DNA from 3 places in the Rhizobium sp. N324 genome. Region 1 is predicted to be linked to each of the others. Evidence: predicted binding sites of a transcription regulator. Region 1 holds the regulator's gene; each other region holds the start of a gene.

Region 1 (5,029 bases):
TGCGCGATGCATCCGCCATGCTTTCCAAGGGGGCGCCGATCCAGCTGCGCGACATGGTCGTCGCCGACCCGTCGATCATCGGCAAGACGGTCAATGTCACCGTGCTCGCCGACGCCAATGTCGACAGCGCCAACAAGGGCCAGATCGATCTTTCGGTCGATGAGAAGAACCGCAAGGTCAACGACAAGCAGGTTGGCTGGATGAACGAGCTGAAGGCGAGCGGCGCTCTGCACAAGCAGTTCAACACCGGCCTCTTCGTCAACGGCAATTCCAGCCGTCCGGAGGCCGCGGGCCTTGGCGTCGCCCTCATCGGCTCGCTCTACCTGATGCTGATCGTGCTGGTGCTCGCTCTGCCGATCGGCGTTGCCGCCTCGATCTATCTCGAGGAGTTTGCGCCGAAGAACCGGTTGACGGATCTGATCGAGGTCAACATCAACAATCTCGCCGCGGTTCCCTCGATCGTCTATGGTCTGCTCGGCCTTTCCGTCTTCATCAACTTCGTCGGCCTGCCGCGTTCGGCGTCGCTGGTCGGCGGCCTGGTGCTGACGCTGATGACCCTGCCGACGATCATCATCGCGACGCGCGCGGCATTGCGCGCCGTGCCGCCGTCGATCCGCGCCGCAGCCCTCGGCCTCGGCGCGTCGAAGATGCAGATGGTGTTTCACCATGTTCTGCCGCTCGCCATGCCCGGCATCCTCACCGGCACGATCATCGGCCTGGCGCACGCGCTCGGCGAAACCGCGCCGCTGCTCCTGATCGGCATGGTCGCCTTCGTCGCCAACGCGCCGATGACACCGCTCGATCCCTCGACGGCCCTGCCGGTGCAGGTCTATATGTGGGCCAACGAGGCCGAACGGGCCTTCGTCGAGCGTACTTCGGGTGCCATCATCGTCCTGCTCCTGTTCCTGATCGTCATGAACATGGGCGCCATTCTCTTGCGTCGTCGCTTCGAGCGCCGCTGGTAAACGGAGTTACAAGATCATGAACATGTTGACGGAAGCTGCAGTTGAAAAGGCGCTGGATCAGAAGATGAGCAACGTCCCGTATAAGATGATCGGCCAGGATGTCTCGGTTTACTACGGCGAAAAGCGCGCGCTTTTCGATGTGAACCTGAACATTCGCGAAAACACCGTAACCGCGCTGATCGGCCCGTCGGGCTGCGGCAAGTCGACCTTTCTGCGGAGCCTCAACCGCATGAACGACACGATCGACGGCTGCCGCGTCGCCGGCAAGATCACGCTGGACGGCGACGATATCTATGATCCCGATATCGATGTCGTCGAACTGCGCGCCCGCGTCGGCATGGTCTTCCAGAAGCCGAACCCGTTCCCGAAGACGATCTACGAAAACGTCTCCTACGGCCCGCGCATCCATGGCCTTGCCAAGTCGAAGGCCGATCTCGACCAGATCGTCGAGACCAGCCTGCAGCGCGCCGGCCTCTGGAACGAGGTCAAGGACCGCGTGCATGAATCCGGCACCGGCCTCTCCGGCGGTCAGCAGCAGCGCCTCTGCATTGCCCGTGCCGTCGCCGTCAGCCCCGAAGTCATCCTGATGGACGAGCCCTGCTCGGCGCTCGACCCGATCGCCACCGCCAAGGTCGAGGAGCTGATCCACGAACTGCGCGAAAATTACACGATCGTCATCGTCACCCACTCCATGCAGCAGGCCGCGCGCGTCTCGCAGCGCACCGCCATGTTCCACCTCGGCAATCTGGTCGAGGAGAACGACACCGACAAGATGTTCACCAATCCCGACGATCCGCGCACCCAGGACTATATCATGGGCCGCTTCGGCTGATTTTGGCGTCACCAAGCCTTCCCGTTATTCGAGGATAAAGCCCCATGGCATCGACACATATTTATTCTGCCTATGATGATGATCTGAAGTTCCTGTCCCGGCGGATTTCCGAAATGGGCGGCCTGGCCGAGCAGATGGTCGCCGAATCCGTCCGGGCGCTGGTCAACGGTGATACGGCGCTGGCCCAGAAGGTCATTTCCGACGACGTGATCCTCGATCACGCCGAGCGTGAAATCGGCGACAAGGCGATCGTCACCATCGCCCGCCGCCAGCCGATGGCCGCCGACCTGCGCGAAATCATGGGTTCGATCCGCATCGCCGCCGATCTCGAACGCGTCGGCGACCTCGGAAAGAACACCGCCAAGCGCGTCATCGCCGTGCAGAGCACCGGCGTTCCCCGCAAGCTGGCCCGCGGCCTCGAGCATCTGTCCGAGCTGGCGCTCGTCCAGCTCAAGGAAGTGCTCGACGTCTACACGACACGCGCCGCCGACAAGGCGAGTGCGATCCGCGAGCGCGACAACGAGATCGACGCGATGTACACCTCGCTGTTCCGCGAGCTCCTGACCTACATGATGGAAGATCCGCGCAACATCACCAGCTGCACGCATCTTCTCTTCTGCGCCAAGAACATCGAGCGCATCGGCGACCACGCCACCAACATCGCCGAGACCATCTATTACATGGCTACCGGCGCACAGCCGGAAGGCGACCGTCCGAAGGACGACAGCGCCAACACCGTCGGCGCGGTCACGGAATAACCGCCTAAACCAGACGATTGCGTGCGCGCCCATGTGGGGCGCGCAAAGAGGTCGCAGCCATTTTTTGTGAATTTGCGCAGGATGCATTGCTTAAATCACCCCCGGTTTAAGGATCATGCGCGAGGAGACCGACACGCATGATCCCGAGAGTTGCAGTTGTTGAAGACGAGGAAGCCCTGAGCGTGCTTCTCCGCTACAATCTCGAAGCTGAGGGCTTCGAGGTCGATACCATCCTTCGTGGCGACGAGGCCGAAATCAGGCTTCAGGAGCGCACGCCCGACCTTCTCATCCTCGACTGGATGCTGCCCGGCGTCTCCGGCATCGAGCTTTGCCGGCGCCTGCGCATGCGGCCGGAAACCGAGCGGCTGCCGATCATCATGCTGACGGCGCGCGGCGAAGAGAGCGAACGCGTCCGCGGGCTTTCCACCGGCGCCGACGATTATGTCGTCAAGCCCTTCTCGACCCCCGAGCTCGTCGCCCGCGTCAAGGCGATGCTGCGCCGCGCCCGTCCGGAGGTTCTCTCCACCGTGCTGAAATGCGGCGATATCGAGCTCGACCGCGAAACCCACCGCGTCCACCGCAAGAGCCGCGAAGTCCGCCTCGGCCCCACCGAATTCCGCCTGTTGGAATTCCTGATGTCGTCGCCGGGCCGGGTCTTCTCCCGCTCGCAGCTCCTCGACGGCGTCTGGGGCCACGACATCTATGTCGACGAACGCACCGTCGACGTCCATGTCGGCCGCCTGCGCAAGGCGCTGAACTTCTCCAACATGCAAGACGTCATCCGCACCGTCCGCGGCGCCGGCTATTCGATGGAAGCCTGAGCCGCCATCCTGCCGCCGTCCGGGCGAGGGAGCCGCGTAACGCAAAACGCGGCCGATAGATCACCGCACGCTGCGGTTCCTGCCGCGGACGTTCCCCCACCCTCCGTCGTCCTCGGGCTTGACCCGAGGACCCATGCGGGTGGGCACTTCGTTTCTGTTGAACTGACAAGGCGACCGCGGTCGACAAATTCAAGCGCAGCGCTTGCGGCATGGATACTCGGGTCAAGCCCACTGCTGTCCGGTTAAAATATCTGGACAGGTTGCATGGCATTGATTCTATTCGTTTTCAGACGTTTCGCGGCGTTCTGGACACGAATTGGAGATCAATGTCATGCGGCACGAGAATAGCGTTTTTCACCAGCTTCAACAGTATATTCCGTGGGCGGTGTTCGATCGTCTTGTGGACAAGCATAATGCCGACCACCGGGTGCGCCGGCTGACGGCGAAGTCGCAGTTCCTGGCGCTGCTTTTTGGCCAGTTGTCGGGCGCTGCCAGCCTGCGCGAGATCGAGGCCGGCTTGCTCAGCCACGAGGCGAACCTTTATCACCTGGGCGCTCGCAGTGTGGCCCGTGCCACGCTGGCGGATGCCAATGCCAAGCGCCCGGCAGCCTTGTTTGCCGATCTGTTCTCCGTCATGGCTGCCCGTGCCAGTCGAAAGATACGCCGTCATATCGGCGATACGCTGCGTATATTGGATGCCACACGCGTCCAGGTCTCCTCGCTGTATGGCGGCTGGGCCGACATGGTTGGCGGCAAACGGGCCATCAAACTGCATGTCTGCTACGATCCGCACGCCGACGCGCCGCTCGCCATGACGCTGACCGGTCAGAGGACGAACGACATCATCCCGGCCAGGGCGATCGACATTGCTGCGGGCGTCACCTATGTCTTCGATCTTGCCTATTACGATTTTGCCTGGTGGGCCGAGATCGATAGAAAGAGCGCCCGTTTCGTCACCAGGCTGAAGAGCAATACCCTCGTCGCCACGATCGCCGAACAGCCAGCCGATGAAGCTGCGGGCATTCTCTTCGACAGGATCGGGCTCCTGCCGCAAAGGCTCGCCGGTTCCCGGCAGAACCCCTTTCAGGATCCGGTGCGCGAGATCGCCGTCCGCATCAGGACCGGCAAGGTCATCCGCCTCATCACCAACGACCTCGACGCTCCGGCAGCCGAGATCGCCACCCTTTACAAGCAGCGTTGGCAAATCGAACTCTTCTTCAAATGGATCAAGCAGAACCTGAAGATCCGGCATTTTCTCGGAACCTCGGAAAATGCCGTGCGCATCCAGGTCTTCGTCGCGCTCATTGCCTATCTGCTGCTGCGAATGGCCCAGGCAGCCCAGAAAGACATCGCTCAGCCGCTCGCATTCTCAAGGCTCGTGCGCCTCAACATCATGCATCGCAGGGCAATCGGCGCCCTGCGAAGACCGCCGGCAATCACCAAAGCAGATCCACGGCAATTATCACTGCCCATCACCGCAAGTTAAACCGGACAGCAGTGGGTCAAGCCCGAGTATGACGGAGGGTGAGGGAGCACGAGCAGCAAGAAGCGAGAGGTCTGGAGCAATTCCAACAAAATGGGCGAACGGTTTTGCGTGGAAAGCGCGGAAACAAATGGCGGCAATTCCAATAACCGCTACGCTTACGGTTCTTG
Region 2 (5,029 bases), 600 kb from region 1:
GGCGCGCAGCACGTTCGTCTCGCGCGCCGAGAGCCCGGCCGAGAGGATCAGCCGGTTGAAGCTATCATTGTCGATCGTACCGGCGAAGGCGGCGACAAAGGCTTCCTCGAGGGCGGCGCCGTAACGCTGCAGGTCGATGTCGCCGCCATTGCGGGCCTCGAGCTCCATGTCGTGCAGCACGACGAGTTTCGGTTCTCCGTCCGTGGCCGGTACTTCGATGTCGAAGGTGCGTTCGCTGACGACATTGAAGCCGAGATTCTCAAGCAGCGGCACGCGGCGCGACAGCGCCAGCTGGCCGCCGGCGTGGAAGATTTTCAGCGAGAGCGTACGGCTCTCATCTTCCTGGCGATGGTAGAACTGGATGCGAAGCGGCTCGCCTGCGGCACAAGCGACGATATCGGCGAGATCGGCCACGGTTTCTTCAGGCGTGAAGGAATCCTGGAAGGCCTGGTCGACCGAGATCTTCGGCGCCTTGGCTCCGGCCAGCGCCTCGAAACGGTCGTCCCAACGGGCGGTGATCTCGCGGATCACCTGCTCGAGCTTTGCCTGCGGAATGCGCGGCGTCTTGCCGCCGGAGCGGCCGATGATGAAATGCACGCGCGCCACGCCGCCTTCCGGGAAAGCCGGATAATAGGCGGAGACGCGACCGTCATAGACAGTCTTCAGATAGGCGCCGATCCGCTCACGGACGATCGAGTCGTATTCCTCGCGCGGCACGTAGACGATCACCGAGACGAAGCGGTCAAAATGGTCGATGCGCGGCAGGACACGCACGCGCGGGCGGTCGGCCAGGTCGTTGATCTGCTCGGCAAAACTGGCAAGCAGGGTGGTGTCGATCTGGAAAAGGTCGTCGCGGGGATAGGATTCCAGCGTGTTGTCGAGCATGCGGCCGGAATGGCTCATCGGGTCGAAGCCGAAATGCTCCTTCACCTTCTCGATCTTGGAACGCAGCAGCGGGATCTCCGAGGCGAGCGACGTATAGGCCGTCGAGGTGAAGAGGCCGACGATGCGCAGCTCGCCGGTGACGTTGCCGCTGGCGTCGAAGCGTTTGACGCCGACATAATCCATATAGGCCCGGCGATGGACGATGGATTTCACATTCGCCTTGGTGACGATCAGGAAGTCGGGGCCGTCGAGGAAGGCAAGAATCTCCGGCGTCGTCGTCACGGCGTCCTTGCCGGTGCGCAGCACCAGAACGTCGGGGTTGGAGAGCATGCCGAGGCCCGCACCCTTGTCTCGCTCAACCTTGGCATCGGCACCCTTGCCGGAATAGACATATTCACGCATGCCGAGGAAGGTGAAATTCTCGTCGCGCAGCCATGTCAGGAAGGCGACGGCCTCATCGCGATCGGCCTTTTTCCGGCTGGCGCCATTGGCGGAAAGCTCTGCGATCACGCCGTCGATCTTGGAAAGCATCGGCTTCCAGTCGGAGACCGACAGACGGACCTGTTCGAGCACGGTTTCAACGCGTTTGACGAGATCTGCGGCCTGGGCGGAATTGAGCGGCGCAATATGGAGCTGGATATGGCTGACGCGGCTGGCCGGGTCGCTCGGGTGATCGGCGGAATAGAGCGCTGGCGCCTTGCCCTTCTCCATGACCAGGATGGGATGCACGGCCATGAACAGGTCGCGATAGGTGCTGGTCACTTCGCCCATGACCGATTCAAACAGGAAGGGCATGTTCCGGTCGGTGACCGAAAGCACCGACACGGCAATCCCCTCAGGCGCCACATCGGCAATGGCGTCGATGCTGACGCGCGGCGCCTTGCCGTTCCAGGCGGCGAGTTCCCTTGCCGAATGCACGGCGGAGAGCGCCAGCATCTCAGGCGTATAGAGTTCGAGATCGTCATTGCTCGCCCGTCCGAAGAGAATTTCCGGATCGAGATGCGCCTCGCCCGTCGCCTTGGCGACCTTGCGCGCGCTTTCGATCTGCTTTTCCCGTTTCGGATTATTTCTGGCAGCCATGAATCGCCTCCCGCAATGGACTGATTTTCTGCAAGCTAGCAGAAGATTCTTCGAAAAAATCTCTAAAATGGGGGCCTAGGGGATGGTTTTGATGCTTTTTTGACGCAGGAAATGGGAAATTGTCAGGGATTTTTCCGTTTTCGTGGCCAAAACGAACGAAACGGCCCCGCTTTTGATTTCTCTTCCCCTGCACATTTTCATGCTCACGTGAAGAATGGTTGACAGCGCGGCGTCAAAAATATCATCAAACCCGGTCATCATTCGGATCTTGTATCATGTCGGAAAATGCAGCGGGCGCAATCATCGTCATCTCCAGCCACGTGGTGCGCGGCTCGGTCGGCAACCGGGCGGCTGTCTTTGCGCTGGAGACGCTCGGCCACCCCGTCTGGGCGCTGCCGACCATCGTGCTGCCTTGGCATCCCGGCCATGGCCGTTCGACGCGGCTGACATTTGCGGAAGAGGATTTCGACGCGGCGATCGACGATCTGATCCGGGCGCCCTGGATCGGCGAAGTCAAGGCGGTGCTTTCGGGCTATTTCGGCAATGCCGCCCAGGCGCGCTCCGTCGCCCGGCTGATCGCCGCGCTCAGGCAGGATAATCCGGAGCTGCTCTATGTCTGCGATCCGGTGATGGGCGATCTCGGCGGCCTCTATGTGCCGGAGGCGACCGCCGAGGCCATTCGCGACCATCTCATCCCGCTCGCCTCGCTGGCGACGCCGAACCGCTACGAACTCGCATGGCTTTCCGGGGCCGCGCTTGAAGACAACAGCGCGATCATGGAGGCGGCGCTGGCGCTGGGGCCGTCGCGCATGCTCGTCACCTCGGCGGTGCCGATGATGGCGGGCGGTACCGGCAACCTCTATCTGTCCGGCCGTCACGCGCTTCTTGCCGAGCACCGCGTCGTCGAAAACCCGCCGAATGGTCTCGGTGACCTGCTGGCCGCCGTCTTCCTGTCGCGCCTGCTTTCCGGTCTCGAGGACGAAAAGGCGCTGCAGCTTGCCACCGCCAGCGTCTTCGAAGTGCTAGCGCGCGCCGTCAAGCGTGGCAGCAACGAGCTGATGCTGGCGAGCGATGCTTCCAGCCTTTCGACGCCGATGGCGATGGTGCAGATGCGCCGGCTCGTTCACCCGGCGCAGCGGCGGAAAAAATGACGCATATGCCGACGCGTTCATTTTGCATTGCAGCAGTTGAAATTGTCTGCCGCGCGCGCTAATCCAGAAGCATGCAGCGTTTTCCAAATTCCCTTCTGGACGGTTACCGCAACTTCATGAACGGGCGTTATGCCGACGCCCGCGACAGGTATCGGCTGCTTGCCGAAAACGGTCAGAGCCCCAGTACGCTGGTCATTGCCTGTTCGGACTCGCGTGCGGCGCCGGAGCTGATCTTCGATGCCGGCCCGGGTGAGCTCTTCGTCATCCGCAACGTCGCCAACATGGTGCCGCCTTACGAGCCGGACGGACATTTCCATTCGACGTCGGCCGCGCTCGAATTTGCGGTGCAGGCGCTGAAGGTCTCGGATATCGTCGTGATGGGCCATGGCCGCTGCGGCGGCATCCGCGCAGCGCTCGATCCGAATGCCGAGCCGCTGTCGCCGGGCGATTTCATCGGCCGCTGGATGTCGCTGGTCAAGCCCGCCGCCGAGCAGATCCAAAGCAATGACGTGATGACGGCGGCCGAGCGGCAGACAGCGCTGGAGCGTGTGTCGATCCGCAATTCGATCGACAATCTCAGAAGCTTTCCCGACATCAAGGCGCTCGAGGAAGCCGGAAAAATGCATCTCCATGGCGCATGGTTCGATATTTCGACCGGCGAACTCTGGGTGATGGATGCCGAGACACGAGACTTTATCCGTCCCGAAATCTAGGGATCTGCCGCTTTATCAGTTTATTAAGAATTGCTGCTAAGATTGCCGCCAATTGGTCGCGCACGACCGACGTTTTGATCACCGTGGCGATTGGCGATGAAGTTCGAGACCATCAAAAGGGTTATCCTGGCCGCCATTCTGCTGCCCTTCGTCTTCATGCTCATTGAAGGCGTCGTCGTCATACGGGCTTCAGTCACGCACTACAGGGATCTCGAGAAAGACCGGCAGTTCGCCGATGTGCTCGCCCGCGGCGGCTCCATCGCCGCCACGGAGATCCTGAGTGAAATCGGCGCCACCCGCCTTTATCTCGCCCATCCCAGCAGCAAGACCGCCGCCGACATGAAGCAAAGTCGGGCGACACTCGACGACGAGCGCCTTGCCTTCTACGCCAGCCTGCCCTCCCGCGATATGCTCGACGCCGGGCTTGTGGAAGAATTGTCGATTCTCAGCCTTGCCTATAGCCGCATCGTCGCCGCGCGCAGCGCCGTCGACCAGGGCCGCTATTTCGGCAGCGATCCCGGGTCCATCTACTGGTACGCAGCTCTCAAGCAGCTTGCCGTGGTCGATGCGCTGTCGCCGCTGATCAGCGATCCGGTGCTGCTTGAGAAATCCAACCAGCTGATGGGCATCATGCTGACCTATTACGGCGAAAGGCTGATTACCGGCGTCGGCAGCCGCTACCTCGACCATGGCGTTTCCGCCAGATTTCCGGTGGAGCAGTTCATGCAGGGCAAGGTCATGCTCGGTGAGGGCATGGATCACATGGTCTTTCATTCGGCGGCGCCGATCGTGCGCGACATCGCCACCTATCTCGGTCACCGCGACCAGGTGAAGGCGAATGCGATCACCGATGCCATCCTCGCGGGATCGCGGCCGGCGGGCGCCGTGCGCGACGCATGGGCGGCCGCACAGAGCGAACGCATGGCTTTCCTGCAGCAGAAAATGATCGAGGCGGCGAGCGATATTCACGAGACCGGCGAAAATTTTTCGACGCGCTCGCATTTGCATCTGACGCGGATCCTGGCGCTGTGCGCCGGCCTGCTCATTCTCGCGACATTGGTGATGCTGCTGGCGGCAAGGGGCCTGCGCCTGATCGACCGGCTGGCAACGGACCGGGAGACGCTGGTCGGCGAGTTGCGCAACGCGGCCCAGACCGATCTCCTGACCGGTCTTTACAACAGGCGCGGCTTCGAGTTCGCC
Region 3 (5,029 bases), on a different replicon from region 1:
ATGATTTCGCCGGTCGTCCTGTTCTTCCTCTGGATGATCTCGCTGTCGCTCAAATATGAGATCGACAACGGCGCCTATCCGCCGATCTTTATTCCGGAGCGTTTCGCCTGGTCGAATTATGTGAAGGTTTTCGAGGAGAACAACTTCTTCCTCTATCTGTGGAATTCGGTGCTGGTGACCGGTGCCGCCACGCTTCTGGCGCTGCTGATCGGCGTGCCGGCCGGTTACGGCATCGCACGGCTAAAGGCCGAGAAGTCGGCGATGGTCATCATGATCGCGCGCATGACGCCCGGCCTTTCCTTCCTCATTCCGCTTTTCCTGCTGTTCCAGTGGCTCAACCTGCTCGGCACGCTGGTGCCGCAGATCATCATTCATCTCGTCGTCACGGTGCCGATCGTCGTCTGGATCATGATCGGCTATTTCGAAACGACGCCGATGGAGTTGGAAGAGGCTGCGAGCATCGACGGCGCGACGCCCTGGCAGATTTTCCGCCTGGTTGCCTTGCCGATCGCCAAACCCGGCATTGTCGTCGCCTTCATCCTGTCGGTCATCTTCTCGTGGAACAACTTCGTCTTCGGCATTGTGCTCGCCAGCCGCGAGACACGCACGCTTCCGGTCGCGGTCTACAATATGCTTTCGTTCGAACAGGTCAGTTGGGGGCCGCTTGCTGCCGCGGCGTTGATCGTCACTCTGCCGGTGCTGATCTTGACGGTGTTTGCGCAACGGCAGATCGTGGCGGGACTGACGGCCGGAGCCGTCAAGTAAGCAGCTGAGAAGACGGTTTTGACGACGTCTGCCATCGCCCCGCCTGCCTGAACAGGATGATTTTAGGCCGGTCGGCCTGGAATCTGAATTCTGTTCTCAATTAAAGAGTTAGAGCATGATGCCGTCCGAAAACCGCTCATACTTTTCGGCATCATGCTCTCCGCCGCGCAGCGTTTTGTGCGTCGGCGCTGCGGTGCTGGACACGCTGTTTCGTGTGCGCACGCTGCCGACCGGCCAGGGCAAAATTCTTCCCTACGATATGCTGCAGGTCGCCGAAGGCATGGCGTCGAGCGCGGCTTTTGCGGTCGCCCGGCTGGGTGGCAATGCCAGCCTCTGGGGTGCGGTCGGGGATGATGCCACCGGCGTACGCATCATTGCCGACCTCGGCAACAGTGGTATCGATACGAGCGGCATGGTCCGTGTGGCAGGCGCCCGCTCGGCCGTTTCGACGATCCTTGTCGATGATCAGGGCGAGCGCTTGATCGTGCCCTTTTACGATGCTGCCCTGCACGAGACGGTCAAGCCGGTGACAAAACAGGACGTGTCTGCTTTCGATGCGGTTCTGGTCGACGTCCGCTGGCCGAAGCTGGCATTGCGGACGCTGCTTGCAGCCGGAGAGGCGGGCAAACCGGCCATTCTCGATGGCGACGTTGCGGGCGACGGCGTGATCGAGATGCTGGCGCCGGCGGCCAGCCACATCGTGTTTTCGCAGCCGGCCGCCGAGCGCCTGACCGGAACCGCCGAGCCGGCGAAGGCCGTCGGCCTTCTGAAGCGAAAGTTCGAGCACGCCTTTATCAGCGTCACATCAGGGGAAAACGGTTCGTTCTGGTTCGACGACCGAGCCGGCGAAGTCTTCCATCTTGCTGCTCCCATGGTGAGGGCCGTCGATACGCTCGCGGCAGGCGATATTTTCCATGGCGCTTTCGCTCTGGCTATCGCAGAAGGCGCGCCGATCGCCGAGACGATGCGCTTCTCGTCCATGGCGGCGGCGCTCAAATGCCAGGTCTTCGGCGGCCGTATCGGCGCGCCCAGCAGAGCGGAGGTCTGCGATGCGCTGCGGGGCTGGGGCGCGGCGGTGACTAGGCGCTAATGCACGCTGCGCGGACGTGCGGAGCGGTTTCGGATTGCGACATGCATTAGAAGAAGTCCGAGAGCCAATAACAGAGCGCTGAAATGGTTGCGGCGGCCGGGAGTGTGACGACCCAGGCAATAACGATATTGCCGGCCAAACCCCAGCGAACGGCTGACAGCCGGCGGGCGGCACCCACGCCGATGATGGCGCCGGTGATCGTGTGCGTCGTCGAGACCGGGATGCCCAGCCAGGTTGCGCCGAACAGCGTCAAGGCTCCGCCGGTTTCGGCACAGAAGCCCTGCATTGGGTTGAGCCGCGTGATCTTCGATCCCATGGTATGGACGATCCGCCAGCCGCCGCAAAGTGTCCCGAGCGCCATTGCGCTCTGGCATGAGAGAACGACCCAGAGCGGCACATGGAAGCCGCCGTCCAGGTATCCCTGCGAATAGAGCAACACGGCAATGATGCCCATCGTCTTCTGAGCGTCGTTGCCGCCGTGGCCGAGGGAATAGAGGGAGGCGGAGACAAACTGCAAGATCCGGAATGTCCGATCGACAGCGAAAGGCGTCTGCCGCACGAAGATCCACGAGACGATCAGGATGAGCAGCAGTGCAAGGAAAAATCCGATCGCCGGCGACATCACGATGGCGCCGGCCGTTTTCAACAATCCGCTCCAGACGATCGAACTGAAACCTGTCTTCATCAGACCGGCACCGACCAACCCGCCGACCAGTGCATGCGATGAGCTCGAAGGGATACCGAAGACCCAGGTGACGATGTTCCAGACGATCGCGCCCACCAGCGCCGCGAAGATGACCTGCGGCGTAACGATGGCCGGATCGATAATGCCGGTCCCGAGCGTTTCTGCGACGTGCAGTCCAAAGAATAAGAAGGCGATAAAATTGAAGAAAGCCGCCCAAAACACCGCATATTGCGGACGCAGCACCCGCGTCGACACGATCGTGGCGATAGAATTGGCGGCATCGTGCAGGCCGTTGAGGAAATCAAAGAAGAGGGCAACAGCCACGAGCGCGGCAAGAAGGGGAAGGGCGAGGGTGGCTTCCATCAAACGTTCTCGATGACGATGCCACTGATTTCATTGGCGACATCCTCGAAACGGTCGACGACCTTCTCAAGCTCGCCATAGATCTCGCTGCCGATAAGATAAGCCATCGCATTTGAGGCGCCGTGGCGGCGGAAAAGATCCTTCAGGCCCTGCTCGTGCAATTCGTCGGACCGGCCCTCGACGCGTGTCACTTCTTCCGCGAGCGCGGCCAGACGCGGAGCGTTGGCGCTGATCCGATCGAGAAGGGGAAGCGCTTCGGCTATCAGATGTGCCGCCTGGACGATCGTCTTTCCCATTTCCTGCATCACAGGGTCGAAGCTCTTCTGCTCGAACAGCCGGATGGTCTTCACGGTCTTCTGCATCATGTCGATCGCATCGTCCATCGACTGGATGAGATCCTTGATATCGCCGCGATCGAAGGGTGTGACAAAACTGCGGCGCACGGCAAGCAGCACTTGGCGGGTAATCTCGTCCGCTTCATCCTCCAATTGAACGATCCGGGCGCAATGGCCTTCGATGTCCGTGCCGCCCAAAAGTTCGTTGAGCGCTTCGGCCGCACCGACGACGGTTTTTGAGTGTTGAGCGAAGAGATCGAAGAATCGATCTTCGCGCGGCATGAGTTTTCGAAACCAGCTTAACATCGGCACTCCATGGACTGTCACAAAATCGTCATAAAGCACCACGGCTGCCATGGAAAGCCGCGAGACCGGAGAAGGGAAGTCATTGACAGAAATCGCAATCCGTCGATCGCGCTGTCCTGCCGTTTTCGGGTAAATGTTCATTTGAACATTTCATTATTGCAAAGTGAACTATGGCTGTTACCATTGCCGGACGTCTGGAGCGGGAGGCTGCGGACCGAGAGCAATGGGAGTGAAGATGAACAAGATCGCTTTTTTCCTGTCCGCAGGATTGACCAGCCTGTCCTTATCCGTCCCGGCCATGGCCGCCACGAAGATCCAGTGGTGGCATGCGATGGGCGGCGAGAATGGCGCGAAGCTTGAACAGATCGCCAAAGGCTTCAACGCATCTCAGTCCGATTATGAGATCGTCCCGGTCTATAAGGGGACCTATGACGAGACGCTGACCGGCGCGATCGCTGCGTTTCGTGCCAAGCAGCAGCCGGCAATCGTCCAGGTCTATGAAGTCGGCACCGGCACGATGATGGCCGCACAGGGTGCGGTCTATCCGGTTTACCAGCTGATGAAAGACGAAGGCGAGGCCTGGGACCAGAGCAAATTCATCGCGCCGGTCGTCGGTTATTACTCGGACACCAGCGGCAATGTCCTATCGCTGCCCTTCAATTCCTCGACGCCGATCATGTATTACAACAAGGACGTCTTCAAGAAGGCCGGGCTCGATCCGGAAACGCCGCCGAAAACATGGGCGGAGGTGGAATCCTTCTCGCGGACCATCATGAAATCGGGTGCGGCCAAATGCGGCTTCACCAGCGCCTGGATCTCCTGGATCCAGACCGAAAATCTCAATGCCCTGCATGACAAGCCCTATTCCACCAAGGCCAACGGCTTTGGCGGCCTGGACGCCGAATTCACCTTCAACAACGATCTGACGATCCGCCATTGGGACAATTTGAAGAAGTGGCAGGAGGAAGGTCTGTTCAAATTCGGCGGGCCTGTCGGCGGCGACAACGCGCCTCCGATGTTCTATTCGCAGGAATGCGCGATGTATATGAACTCGTCGGCCGGCCGGGCCGGCGTCATCAACAACGCCAAAGGCTTCAAAGTCGGTTTTGCGCCACTTCCCTTCTACGATGACGTCATCAAGCAGCCGCTCAATTCGATCATCGGCGGCGCCACCCTCTGGACGCTGAAAGGTCGTCCGGAAGAGGAATATAAGGGTGTGGCGAAATTCTTCACCTACCTGCAGAAGCCGGAAGTTCAGGCCGACTGGCATCAGTTTTCCGGATACCTGCCGATCACCGAAGCTGCCTATAAGCTCGGCCAGGACCAGGGCTATTATGAGAAAAACCCCGGCGCCGACATCGGCATCAAACAGCTGACGCGGGTGACGCCCACCGACAATTCCAAGGGCATCCGCTTCGGCAATTACGTCCAGGTGCGCGGCATCATCGACGATGAGTTTGCCGCTTTGCTGGGTGGAAAGAAGAC

The links. Region 1 encodes PhoB, which activates phosphate uptake and scavenging genes when phosphate is short. Its sites were predicted from a motif close to TGTCATNNANCTGTCAT; they were not measured.
Region 2: AMK05_RS22160 (NAD-glutamate dehydrogenase) is a predicted target of PhoB. The motif match lies at 2,173-2,189, and genes of this name have one in related genera.
Region 3: ugpB (sn-glycerol-3-phosphate ABC transporter substrate-binding protein UgpB) is a predicted target of PhoB. The motif match lies at 3,560-3,576, and genes of this name have one in related genera.

The regions. Positions count from the first base shown of each region.
Region 1 covers NZ_CP013630.1:562,891-567,919, forward strand. The annotation lists gene pstA (phosphate ABC transporter permease PstA) at 1-965, shown strand, start outside; gene pstB (phosphate ABC transporter ATP-binding protein PstB) at 982-1,797, shown strand; gene phoU (phosphate signaling complex protein PhoU) at 1,842-2,555, shown strand; gene phoB (phosphate regulon transcriptional regulator PhoB) at 2,693-3,376, shown strand; gene AMK05_RS02775 (IS4 family transposase) at 3,708-4,862, shown strand.
Region 2 covers NZ_CP013630.1:4,603,781-4,608,809, reverse strand. The annotation lists gene AMK05_RS22160 (NAD-glutamate dehydrogenase) at 1-1,965, opposite strand, end outside; gene pdxY (pyridoxal kinase PdxY) at 2,241-3,116, shown strand; gene AMK05_RS22145 (carbonic anhydrase) at 3,188-3,829, shown strand; gene AMK05_RS22140 (GGDEF domain-containing protein) at 3,926-5,029, shown strand, end outside.
Region 3 covers NZ_CP013635.1:250,126-255,154, reverse strand. The annotation lists gene AMK05_RS31185 (carbohydrate ABC transporter permease) at 1-765, shown strand, start outside; gene AMK05_RS31180 (sugar kinase) at 884-1,855, shown strand; gene AMK05_RS31175 (inorganic phosphate transporter) at 1,902-2,903, opposite strand; gene AMK05_RS31170 (DUF47 family protein) at 2,903-3,544, opposite strand; gene ugpB (sn-glycerol-3-phosphate ABC transporter substrate-binding protein UgpB) at 3,780-5,029, shown strand, end outside.